DNA from 3 places in the Arthrobacter sp. AL05 genome. Region 2 is predicted to be linked to each of the others. Evidence: riboswitches for the same ligand, from Rfam matches in the RefSeq annotation. Region 2 holds a riboswitch; each other region holds the start of a gene.
What was found. A riboswitch is a leader RNA that binds a small molecule or an ion and turns the genes downstream of it on or off. The one in region 2 is predicted to bind S-adenosylmethionine.
Positions count from the first base shown of each region.

Region 1: another riboswitch for S-adenosylmethionine. It lies ahead of QK287_RS03570 (bifunctional o-acetylhomoserine/o-acetylserine sulfhydrylase); the one in region 2 lies ahead of QK287_RS13900 (aminotransferase class V-fold PLP-dependent enzyme).
Region 3: another riboswitch for S-adenosylmethionine. It lies ahead of QK287_RS02205 (DUF1737 domain-containing protein); the one in region 2 lies ahead of QK287_RS13900 (aminotransferase class V-fold PLP-dependent enzyme).

Region 1 covers NZ_JASBRC010000002.1:290,786-294,025, forward strand. The annotation lists gene QK287_RS03560 (CPBP family intramembrane glutamic endopeptidase) at 1-286, shown strand, start outside; gene QK287_RS03565 (VOC family protein) at 429-1,067, opposite strand; SAM riboswitch class IV at 1,272-1,387, shown strand; gene QK287_RS03570 (bifunctional o-acetylhomoserine/o-acetylserine sulfhydrylase) at 1,452-2,768, shown strand; SAM riboswitch class IV at 2,850-2,965, shown strand; gene QK287_RS03575 (homoserine O-acetyltransferase) at 2,977-3,240, shown strand, end outside.
Region 2 covers NZ_JASBRC010000011.1:89,630-92,869, forward strand. The annotation lists gene QK287_RS13890 (ribosome small subunit-dependent GTPase A) at 1-361, shown strand, start outside; gene hisN (histidinol-phosphatase) at 414-1,226, shown strand; SAM riboswitch class IV at 1,333-1,446, shown strand; gene QK287_RS13900 (aminotransferase class V-fold PLP-dependent enzyme) at 1,481-2,959, shown strand; gene QK287_RS13905 (class I SAM-dependent methyltransferase) at 3,093-3,240, shown strand, end outside.
Region 3 covers NZ_JASBRC010000001.1:466,616-469,855, reverse strand. The annotation lists gene QK287_RS02215 (O-succinylhomoserine sulfhydrylase) at 1-719, opposite strand, end outside; gene QK287_RS02210 (rhodanese-like domain-containing protein) at 720-1,130, opposite strand; gene QK287_RS02205 (DUF1737 domain-containing protein) at 1,127-1,447, opposite strand; SAM riboswitch class IV at 1,461-1,575, opposite strand; gene QK287_RS02200 (ATP-grasp domain-containing protein) at 2,119-3,063, shown strand; gene QK287_RS02195 (glycosyltransferase family 2 protein) at 3,065-3,240, shown strand, end outside.

The sequences.
Region 1 (3,240 bases), on a different contig from region 2:
CGGGATCGTGGAGGAAGTGATTGTGGTGGGCTACCTGCTGGACCGGCTCGGCAAGTTCGGCTGGAGCCTGCCGCTGGCCATCTTCGCCAGTTCCATGCTGCGCGGAAGCTACCACTTGTACCAGGGCTTCGGCCCGTTCATCGGCAACGCGATCATGGGCGTCGTTTTTGCACTGGTGTACACCCGAACGCGGCGCGTGATGCCGCTGGTGATCGCCCACGCGCTGCTGGACACCGTGGCCTTCGTCGGCTTCAGCCTCTTTGGCAAGGCCATCGGCCTGGGCTGAGCCGCCGGAGGGGTTCTGCGCGGAGGGGATCTGCGGGGCACGGCTGCGGCGGCCCATACGTGCTTTAAGAAATTCGGCCACCATCGGTGGGTGACGTCGTTGACACCCGCTGATGGCGGCCGAAGTGCGGGGCGGTGAAGCCTCAGATCGTGACGGCTCCGGAGGCCGTCTCAAACGTGACGGAGAGGATGCCGGGTGTCCCGCGCGGAGCAATCCAGTGCACGGCCACGTCTTCGAGCGGCTTCTCCACCGGGACGCCGAGCCATTCGGTGACGCGCTCGGCCGAACCGGCAATCGTGAGGGCGGACATTTTGACGTTGCCCTCGTAGGCCTTCGACGGGTGGAGTTCCGGATCGCCTTCCCATTTGAGCATGTACGGGACCTGGGGATCGGCGATGAGCCCAAGGATGCCAATCTGCTTCCAGACCAGCTCCCGGCCGTCCGGGAACTTGCGGTTGCCGTTGACGGCGGCGCGGCCGAGCCGGACTTCGAACGGGGCGAGGTCGTCGACCTCCACACACCAGCCCATCCAGCCGCCGCCGGCTTCGGAGCGGGCGCGGACGGCCTGGCCGAAGGGGGCCTTGTCGGAGGCCGGGTGGTTCAGGACCTCCACCACCTCGAGGTACTTGTGTCCCGCTAGCGGGATGATCATGTTGCGGGTCCCGAATCGGGGGTGTACTCCGCCCTTCACGGCTTCCACGCCGAGGGCAGACGCAATTCGTTCGGTGGTGGCAGCGAGGCCATCTTGTTCACAGGCGTAAGAGACGTGATCCATGCGCATGCCATCATCTTGGCACTTTGTGATGCGCCTCTCAGCTTAGGGTACCCTTACTGGCAGTTGGGGTCGGATCCGGACTGTTCCGGCCACACTCTCGGCAGCACACGTGGCAGCATTGGCATGGCATCAGCAGCGCCGCGGCCGGGCCAGCTTCATCTTTGTCATAAAGCTATCCACCGCCTGCAACCGGTTCCTAGACTGGGGTGAGGTCATGAGTGCCAGCGCACAGCCCCGGCTTGCTGGCCGGCAACCCTCGTATCGCGGTGGGGTGCCCCGGGTGAGGACCTGGCCGTCCGGCGCCCGCCGGGAGGCAAGCGCGGCGCCAGCACGGGCCCGGGCCACGGTGCCCAGGCTCAGGCTGTGCCCGCTCCCCTAAGGAGTGTCCCGATGTCAAGTGCCTGGTCCTTCGAAACCCGTCAGATCCATGCCGGCCAGGAGCCCGACAGCGCCACCGGCGCCCGCTCGCTGCCGATTTACCAGACGACGTCGTTTGTGTTCCCCAGCGCCGAGAGTGCCGCGAACCGCTTTGCCCTGGCGGAGCTGGCCCCCATTTACACCAGGATCGGCAACCCCACCCAGGATGCCGTGGAGCAGCGGGTTGCCAGCCTGGAAGGCGGACTCGCGGCTCTGCTGCTGAGCTCCGGACAGGCGGCGGAGACCCTGGCCATCCTGAATGTCGCCGAAGCCGGAGACCACGTGGTGGCAAGTCCCAGCCTTTACGGCGGTACTTACAACCTGCTGGCGCACACACTGAAGAAGTTTGGCATTTCCGTGACCTTCGTGGCGGACCCGGACAACCTGGCACAGTGGCGTGACGCCGTGCAGCCCAATACCAAGCTCTTTTTTGGCGAAGTGGTCTCCAACCCGCGCCAGGACGTGCTGGATCTTGAGGGCATCTCCCAGGTGGCCCACGCGGCCGGTGTCCCGCTGATCGTAGACAACACCCTCTCCACGCCGTACCTTATCCGGCCGATCGAGTGGGGTGCGGACATTGTGGTGCATTCGGCCACCAAGTACCTCGGCGGCCATGGAACGGCGATCGCGGGCGTGATAGTGGACTCGGGCAATTTCGACTTCGGCAAGGACCCGGAACGGTTCCCCGGCTTCAACACCCCGGATCCCAGCTACAACGGGCTGGTCTACGCCCGGGACCTCGGCGTGGACGGTGCCCTCGGCGCGAACCTCTCCTATATCCTCAAGGCGCGCGTGCAGTTGTTGCGCGACCTGGGCTCTGCGGTGTCCCCGTTCAACGCCTTCCTTATCGCCCAAGGCATCGAGACCCTTAGCCTGCGGATGGAGCGGCACGTTGCCAACGCCGGCCGGGTCGCCGAATGGCTGGAGGCCAGGGACGACGTCGAATCCGTCGCCTATGCCGGCCTGCCGTCCAGCCCTTGGTTCGAGCGCGGCCGCAAGTACGGACCGAAGGGGACCGGCGCCGTTGTCTCCTTTAACATCGCCGGCGGAGGCGAGGCCGGCAAGAGCTTTGTGGACGCCCTTGAATTGCACTCGCACGTCGCCAATATCGGCGATGTGCGCTCGCTGGTCATTCACCCGGCGTCGACGACACACAGCCAACTCTCGCCGGAGCAGCAGGTCGTTGCCGGGGTGAACCCCGGCCTGGTGCGGCTCTCCGTCGGCCTGGAGCACATCGACGACATCCTCGCCGACCTGGATGCCGGTTTCCGCGCCGCCAAGACCGTCTGACCAACCGTTCCCCGGGGGGGGAAGTCACACGGGCGTCACATTCTTCGCCACCGGGCGGCCGCATTTCGTACACTCAGGGGAGGTCATGAGTGCCAGCGACAGCCCCGGCTTGCTGGCCGGCAACCCTCCATTTGCGGCGGGGTGCCCCGGGTGAAGACCTGGCCTGCCGGTGAGCTGCCGGCGGGCAAGCGCGAAGTTAGGTCCTCACATGACGATTGCCGCCACCCGCCAGGGTGAATCCGCAAGCAAGACCTCCCATTCCCATGCCCCGGACCCCGGCGGCAGCGTCGCCGCGGACGGCGCGGCTGTACCGGACGGAACCGTCCGGTACCTCCGGATCGGTGACCTGGTTCTCGAATCCGGCGCCCGGCTGCCGGACGCCACCCTCGGCTACGAAACATGGGGGACCCTCAACGCCGAACGCTCCAATGCCGTGCTGATCGAGCACGCGTTGACGGGGGACACCCACGTC
Region 2 (3,240 bases):
TGTCAACGCCGTGACCGGGCGCGGCCGCCACACCTCATCCTCCGCGCTGGCCCTCAAAGTCAACGATGCGCCGGCGGGGAGCTGGATCATCGACACCCCGGGCATCCGCTCCTTCGGGCTCGCGCATGTGGACCCGGACCGGATCCTACGGTCCTTCCCCGACCTCGAGCCCGGCACCGACGACTGCGAACGGGGCTGCAAGCACGATTCCAGCGCCGTCAACTGCGGCGTGGACGCCTGGGTGGCCTCCGGCCAGGCAGGAGAATCCGGTCCGGCCAGGCTCGCCTCACTGCGCCGTTTGCTCGGGACAGACCCGCGGTTGGAAGCCCAGGACGTTAAGGAACTGGGCACCGTCTCCTAGCAGGCCGCGGCGCCTACCGCTTCCCTGCCCGCTTTGACGGTAGTTTGGAAGCATGAGTCAACCCGCTTCGAGCTACAACGACGACCTGCGCCTTGCCCATGTCCTGGCAGATTCCGTAGATGCCCAGACCATGAGCCGCTTCAAGGCGCTCGACCTTCGGATCGAGACGAAGCCGGACCTGACGCCGGTCACTGACGCCGATAAATCCGCCGAGGAGGCCATCCGTGGCCAGCTGTCGCGGTCCCGGCCCCGCGACGCCGTGCTCGGGGAGGAGTTCGGCAGTTCCGGCCACGGCTCCCGCCGCTGGATCATCGACCCGATTGACGGGACCAAAAACTTCGTCCGCGGCGTCCCGGTCTGGGCGACGCTGATCGCCCTCGTCGATGAGGGCGAGCCGGTGGTCGGCGTTGTCAGTGCCCCGGCGCTGGGAAAGCGCTGGTGGGCGGCAAAAGGCGCCGGTGCGTACATGGGCCGTTCACTGGCGGCCGCAACCCGGCTGAAGGTCTCCAACGTCGCGAGCCTGCCGGATGCCTCGCTGTCATATTCCAGCCTGGGAGGTTGGAAGCAGCGCGGCAACCTTGACGAGTTCCTGGGGCTCACCGAAGAGGTGTGGCGGACCCGCGCCTACGGCGACTTCTGGTCCTACTGCCTGGTGGCGGAAGGTGCCGTTGATATCGCCTGCGAACCCGAACTCAACCTCTACGACATGGCCGCGCTGGTTCCGATCGTCACCGAGGCCGGCGGCCGCTTTACCTCCCTCGAAGGAGAAGACGGTCCCTTCGGCGGCAACGCCCTCGCGACCAACTCCATTCTGCACTCCGAAGTCCTCAAGCGTCTGAACCCCGGGCTGGACGACCTGCTGTAAGCGCGTCCGGCGCCGTTCGGCAGCTTCGGTACCGGCCCGTCACAAAGGACTTCACAATCCTGCCCTGCCTTTTCCACGGAAGCCGGCATGGCCTAGGCTCGAACCAGGTCACGAGTGCCAGCGCTAAACCCCGGTTTGCTGGCCGGCAACCCTCCATTCGCGGCGGGGTGCCCCGGGTGACGACCTGGCCGGTCCGGAACGGACCCGGCAAGCGCGGATCCCCGGTGCGTGGGGTCCTTTTCGAGCGAGGCCCCATGACGACTGCCACCATTCCTGCCGGCGCCGAGGTTCAGGCCAAGACCGGTCCGGCACATCCCGATCCGCGGTTCGCCGTTGCCCGCCGGCCGCTGGCCGCGGTGACCGGCGCCGAGATCCAGGCGCCTCTCATCCAGGGCGGACATGTCCGCTACGCCAACCTGGACTACGGTGCCTCGGCTCCGGCGCTGTCCGTGGTCTCGGCCTACCTCAACGAGATCCTGCCGTTCTACGCCAGCGTCCACCGCGGCGCCGGCTATGCCTCCCAGATCAGCACCTCGGTCTACGAGAACGCCCGCGGGATTGTCCGCGACTTCGTTGGCGGCCGGCCGGACGATGCGGTGATCTTCACCAGGAACACCACCGATTCGCTGAACCTGCTGGCCGGCTGCCTGCCGGTCGTCGACGGCGAGCATACCGGCGAGGTGCTCTACCTCGACATTGAACACCATGCCAACCTCCTGCCCTGGCAGCGGGTACCCCACCGCAGCGTCATTGCCGCCCCCACCCTCGCGGCCACCCTGGAGCTGCTCCGCCAGGAACTCGCCCACGGCGGCGTCAGCCTGCTTGCCGTGACCGGGGCCTCCAACGTCACCGGCGAGATCCTGCCAATCCGCGACCTGGCAGCGCTGGCGCACGACTACGGCGCCCGGATCGTCGTCGACGCCGCCCAGTTGGCCCCGCACCGGCGGATCAACGTCTCCACGGACGACCTCGACTACATCGCCTTCTCGGGGCACAAGCTCTACGCACCCTTCGGTGCCGGCGTCCTGATCGGGCGTCCCGACTGGCTCGACGCCGGCATCCCGCACCTCGCGGGCGGCGGGGCCGTCCAGGACGCCCGGATCGATGCTGTCAGCTGGACCACGGGACCCGCCCGGCATGAGGGCGGATCCCCGAACGTGCTCGGCGCCGCCACCCTGGCCCGGGCCGCGCAAATCATCGCCGGGCTGGACGCGGACCAGTGGCACGCGCACGAGAACGCCATCCGGTCCTTCCTGGTGGAAGGCCTCGCCCGGATCGACGGTGTGACGGTCCACCAGATCTTCTCCGACAGCGGTACCTTCGACGCGGCTGCAGGGCCGGGGGCGGGCACCGGGTCACAAACCCCTCCCGGCGCCGGCACCATCGGCGTCGTCAACTTCTCGGTGGAAGGCTACGACGCGGGCCTGGTGGCAGCCTACCTGTCCGCCGAGCACGGTATGGGGCTGCGCGACGGCAGGTTTTGCGCGCATCCGCTGCTCCGGCGGCTTGGCCTGCCCTCGGGGTCGCTGCGGGCAAGCTTCGGTTTGGGCTCCAGGCTTGATGACGCCCAGCGGCTGCTCACCGGAGTCCGGGAGCTGCTCGGGAACGGCCTCGGCTGGGACTACGTGGTGGACGCAGGCCGCTGGGTACCGTCCAACGACACCCGCAGCTACCCGCACTGGGCCCCCAACACCCCCGGCACGGCCGGGGCGGCGCCCTGCACGCTGGACTAACGGCCGCCGGTGCGGCGCCGCGGGCTCCGGCGGCAGACGCGGCCCCTGCAAACGCGGCCCCTGCAAACGCGGCCCCTGCACGGTGCGGTAAATTCACAAGGTACGTACCCGGACCTGCCGAAGGAGATCAAACGTGGCACGCGGCGGACCCAAGCTGCCCCAGGGGCGGCGCCAGGAGCTGGGGCACAGCTTTCAGGACGGCGGGGAACACTACGACCGCGTCCGGCCCGGGTATCCCGAGGAATCCGCTGACTGGCTGATCCCCGGCGGCGCAGCGGATG
Region 3 (3,240 bases), on a different contig from region 2:
ATCAGCTGCTTGACCGGGCCCTCGATGAAATCCCTGGTGCCCAGGATCGCGCCGCCAAGGACGCGACCCTGGCCGTCGATGTGCTTGGTGCCGGAGTAGACGATCACGTCCGCGCCGAGCTCCCCGCAGCGCTGCAGCAGGGGAGTGGCAAAGACATTATCGACGACGACCGTCGCCCCGGCCGCGTGCGCCATTTCGCTCACTGCCGCGATATCCACGATTTCCTGCATTGGGTTCGAGGGCGACTCGAAGAAGACAGCAGTGGTGGGTTTGGCGAGCGCCTCGCGCCACTGCACCAGGTCCGGGCCGTCAACGAAGACCGTCTCGACGCCCCAGCGGGGCAGGATCTCGTTCAGGATCACAAAGCATGAGCCGAACAGCGATCGGGCCGCCACCACCCTGTCGCCGGCGGCCAACAGGGCACCCAGGGCAGTAAAGACAGCGGACATGCCCGACGCCGTGGCAAAGCAGGCCTCGGTGCCTTCGAGCAGCCGGAGCCGCTCCTGGAACGTCGCCACAGAGGGATTGCCGTAGCGGGAGTAGACGAAACGCTCGTCGTGGCCGGCGAAGGCGCGTTCCGCGGCGGCCGCCGATTCGTAGACGAAGCCGGAGTTCAGGAAGACCGGTTCTGACGTCTCCTGAAATCCGGTGCGGTCGAGTCCGCCGCGGACGGCCTGGGTGTCCGCGCTCCAGTCGGCGGCATCAGGGTTGAATGTCACTTAGTGTCTTCCGAGATTGGTGGGGAGGCCGCGGTTTTTCCAGCCGTTGACAGTGCGTTGGCCCTCGCCGTCGGGTTCGCCCTCAAAGCCCTCAAGGATGTTAAAGGAGGTAAAACCGTCCTCGGTGGCGACGATTGCGGCCGCGACGGAGCGCGCGCCCGAGCGGCACAGGAACAACAATTCGGTGCCGCCGGCTTCGGGGGCCTGTTGTCTCAGTTGCGCCAGAAACTGCGAATTGGGGATGCCGCCGGCGAGGCTCCACTGGATGAAGAGCGGATCATTCTCCGTCGCTTTGGTGTCCGGAATTCCGGCGCTGGCCCATTCACCCTCGGTGCGGACGTCCACCAGGATGGCGCCGTCCCCGAGCTTGGACCAGGCCTCCTGCGGGCTGAGGTCCCCGGCGTAGCTCACGCGTGGCCCCCGCCGTCGAAGTCGAGATCGTCCACGGCGCTGGCGACGGCCGCATCGGCGTTGGCGATCGCCGCCGGCAGCACAAGTGCCTGGGCCACGACGACGTTGCTGCCGTTGAACGTGACAGCCGGGCCGCCGTGCAGAACGTAGCCCTCGGTGAGGGCGGCCGATACACGCTCGCAGAAGGCGCGGTCATCGGCTCCGGTGAACAGACGGTACAGCAGTTTCTGCTCGGCGGCACCGGCGACTGAGGGGGACGGGGCCGGGGCTTTGTTCGCTGCTGTCCGGGGGACAGCAGCGGTGGACGCGTCAGGCATGACGGATCTCCTTCTTTCACGCTTGCAGCTCGAATGGTCGATATGCCGAGTACTCACCTGAGGCACCCCGCCGCGGAAGGGAGGGTTGCCGACCGGCCAGTCAGGGCTTGGCGCCGGTTCTCATTACTCCCAAAGAACGTAACACCTGTGACGCCGGACCGCACGGCGGCGGCCGTCATGTTAAGGAGCGGGGTGGAAACGGAGGTTTGTTCATAAGCCATTCGCCAGCGGTCATGCCAGCGTCCCCATCCACGTACTCGGGGGATTGCACACAGGTACAAACCCCCGGGGCCTCGAATTTGAACCGGGGAGGCTTTCGGGTAGTTCCTACTCGGGACTTTTGGCAGTCGGCGCGACTTTACTGAAGGACCAGCGCCACGGAAGTCGCCAGGCCCTAAAACGCCATCCGAGGATCGCTCAGTTTTGCGGCCGGCTCTGATGATCCAGCCAGTTAGGCCGGTGCGGCGCCGTCGACTGCCGGGCCTTTAACAAGGGAAGGGGACTGCTATGGCCGCGATATATGTTCTACTCATTATTCTCCTGAGCACGGCCTTGGCCGCTGTTATCAGCACACCCGGCCGCCAGGTAACGGAAGGGTTGATTCCGAACCGGCCCTCCGGTGCGGACGCCGGCGGCGATGGCCGGGTCCGGGCTGCCAGGACGGCACAGCGGTGAGGCCGCGCGTATTGGTCACCGGCGCCTGCGGCCCTGCGGGCCAGGCCATCGCGGCCCAACTGAAAGCGCGCGACATTCCTGTCCTCGGGACGGACATCCTCGAGCTGCCGGACGGGGCAGGATTCACGGTGTTCCCCGTCCCGCACGCGACGGACGCGGAACGGGTATCAGCACTTCGGCGACTGGTTAGCCAGGAAGGCATCAATCTTGTCATTCCCACGGTCAGCGAGGAACTGCCGCAGCTCGCCGCGTTCCGGGCGGCGTTCGGAGCGGACGTACGTGTGATGATCGGCGATCCGGGCCCGGTGGCGTTGGCCCATGACAAGCTCTTTACGGCCTGGCAACTACATGCAGCGGGCGTTCCCGTGCCCCGGTTCGGCGTGCCCAGCGACTTCGCCGGTGCGGACGCTGCAATGGCCGCCCTGGGCGGACCGGTCGTCGTCTCACCCCGGGCGTCCCGAGGCGGCCGGGTCGTGACAGTCGTCGATGGCCGCACGGAAATGGACTGGCAGCGACTGCCGGACAGCCGCATCGTCCAGGAATTCATCCCCGGAAACGAGTACCGGCCCATGGTTTTCGGAACACCGGCGCACAACGGTGCCGCGCCATTTGCGGTTGTTGTGGCGAAGGTTGGGCCGGCGGACCGCATCGTTGGCAACGCCGTGACCACTCGCCGGGCCGAGGCGGGCGAAGCGATCGACGTGGGCAACGTGGCGATGGCTGCGGTCCGCGCGCTGGGCCTCACGGGGCCTGTGGAGGTGGACGTTCGTCGACGCGCCGACGGGACACCCGTGGTTCTGGCGGTGAACGCCCGCTTCGGATCGAACAGCGGACTCGCGCCTGAGCTGCTCGATGCGGTGCTGGCGTCCTTTATCCTGCCCTCCTTCAACCCGGCGTCGTTCCGGCACTGCATGGGGCCGTTCGCCGATGCCATGGGTTGAAATGAACGTCACCGCAGCGCTCCCGGCGGCCCAGTTCCCGCTCGTCCTCCTCGGGCTGCCGGTCCTGTTGTTCGGGCTGGTGAAACTGCTCGTTGTGCCGCTTGCCGTCTGGTTCGAACTTCGGAGCGCCCATCGCCGACGCCGCGAAGTCCCCACGATGTTCGATGCGTGGCCCCG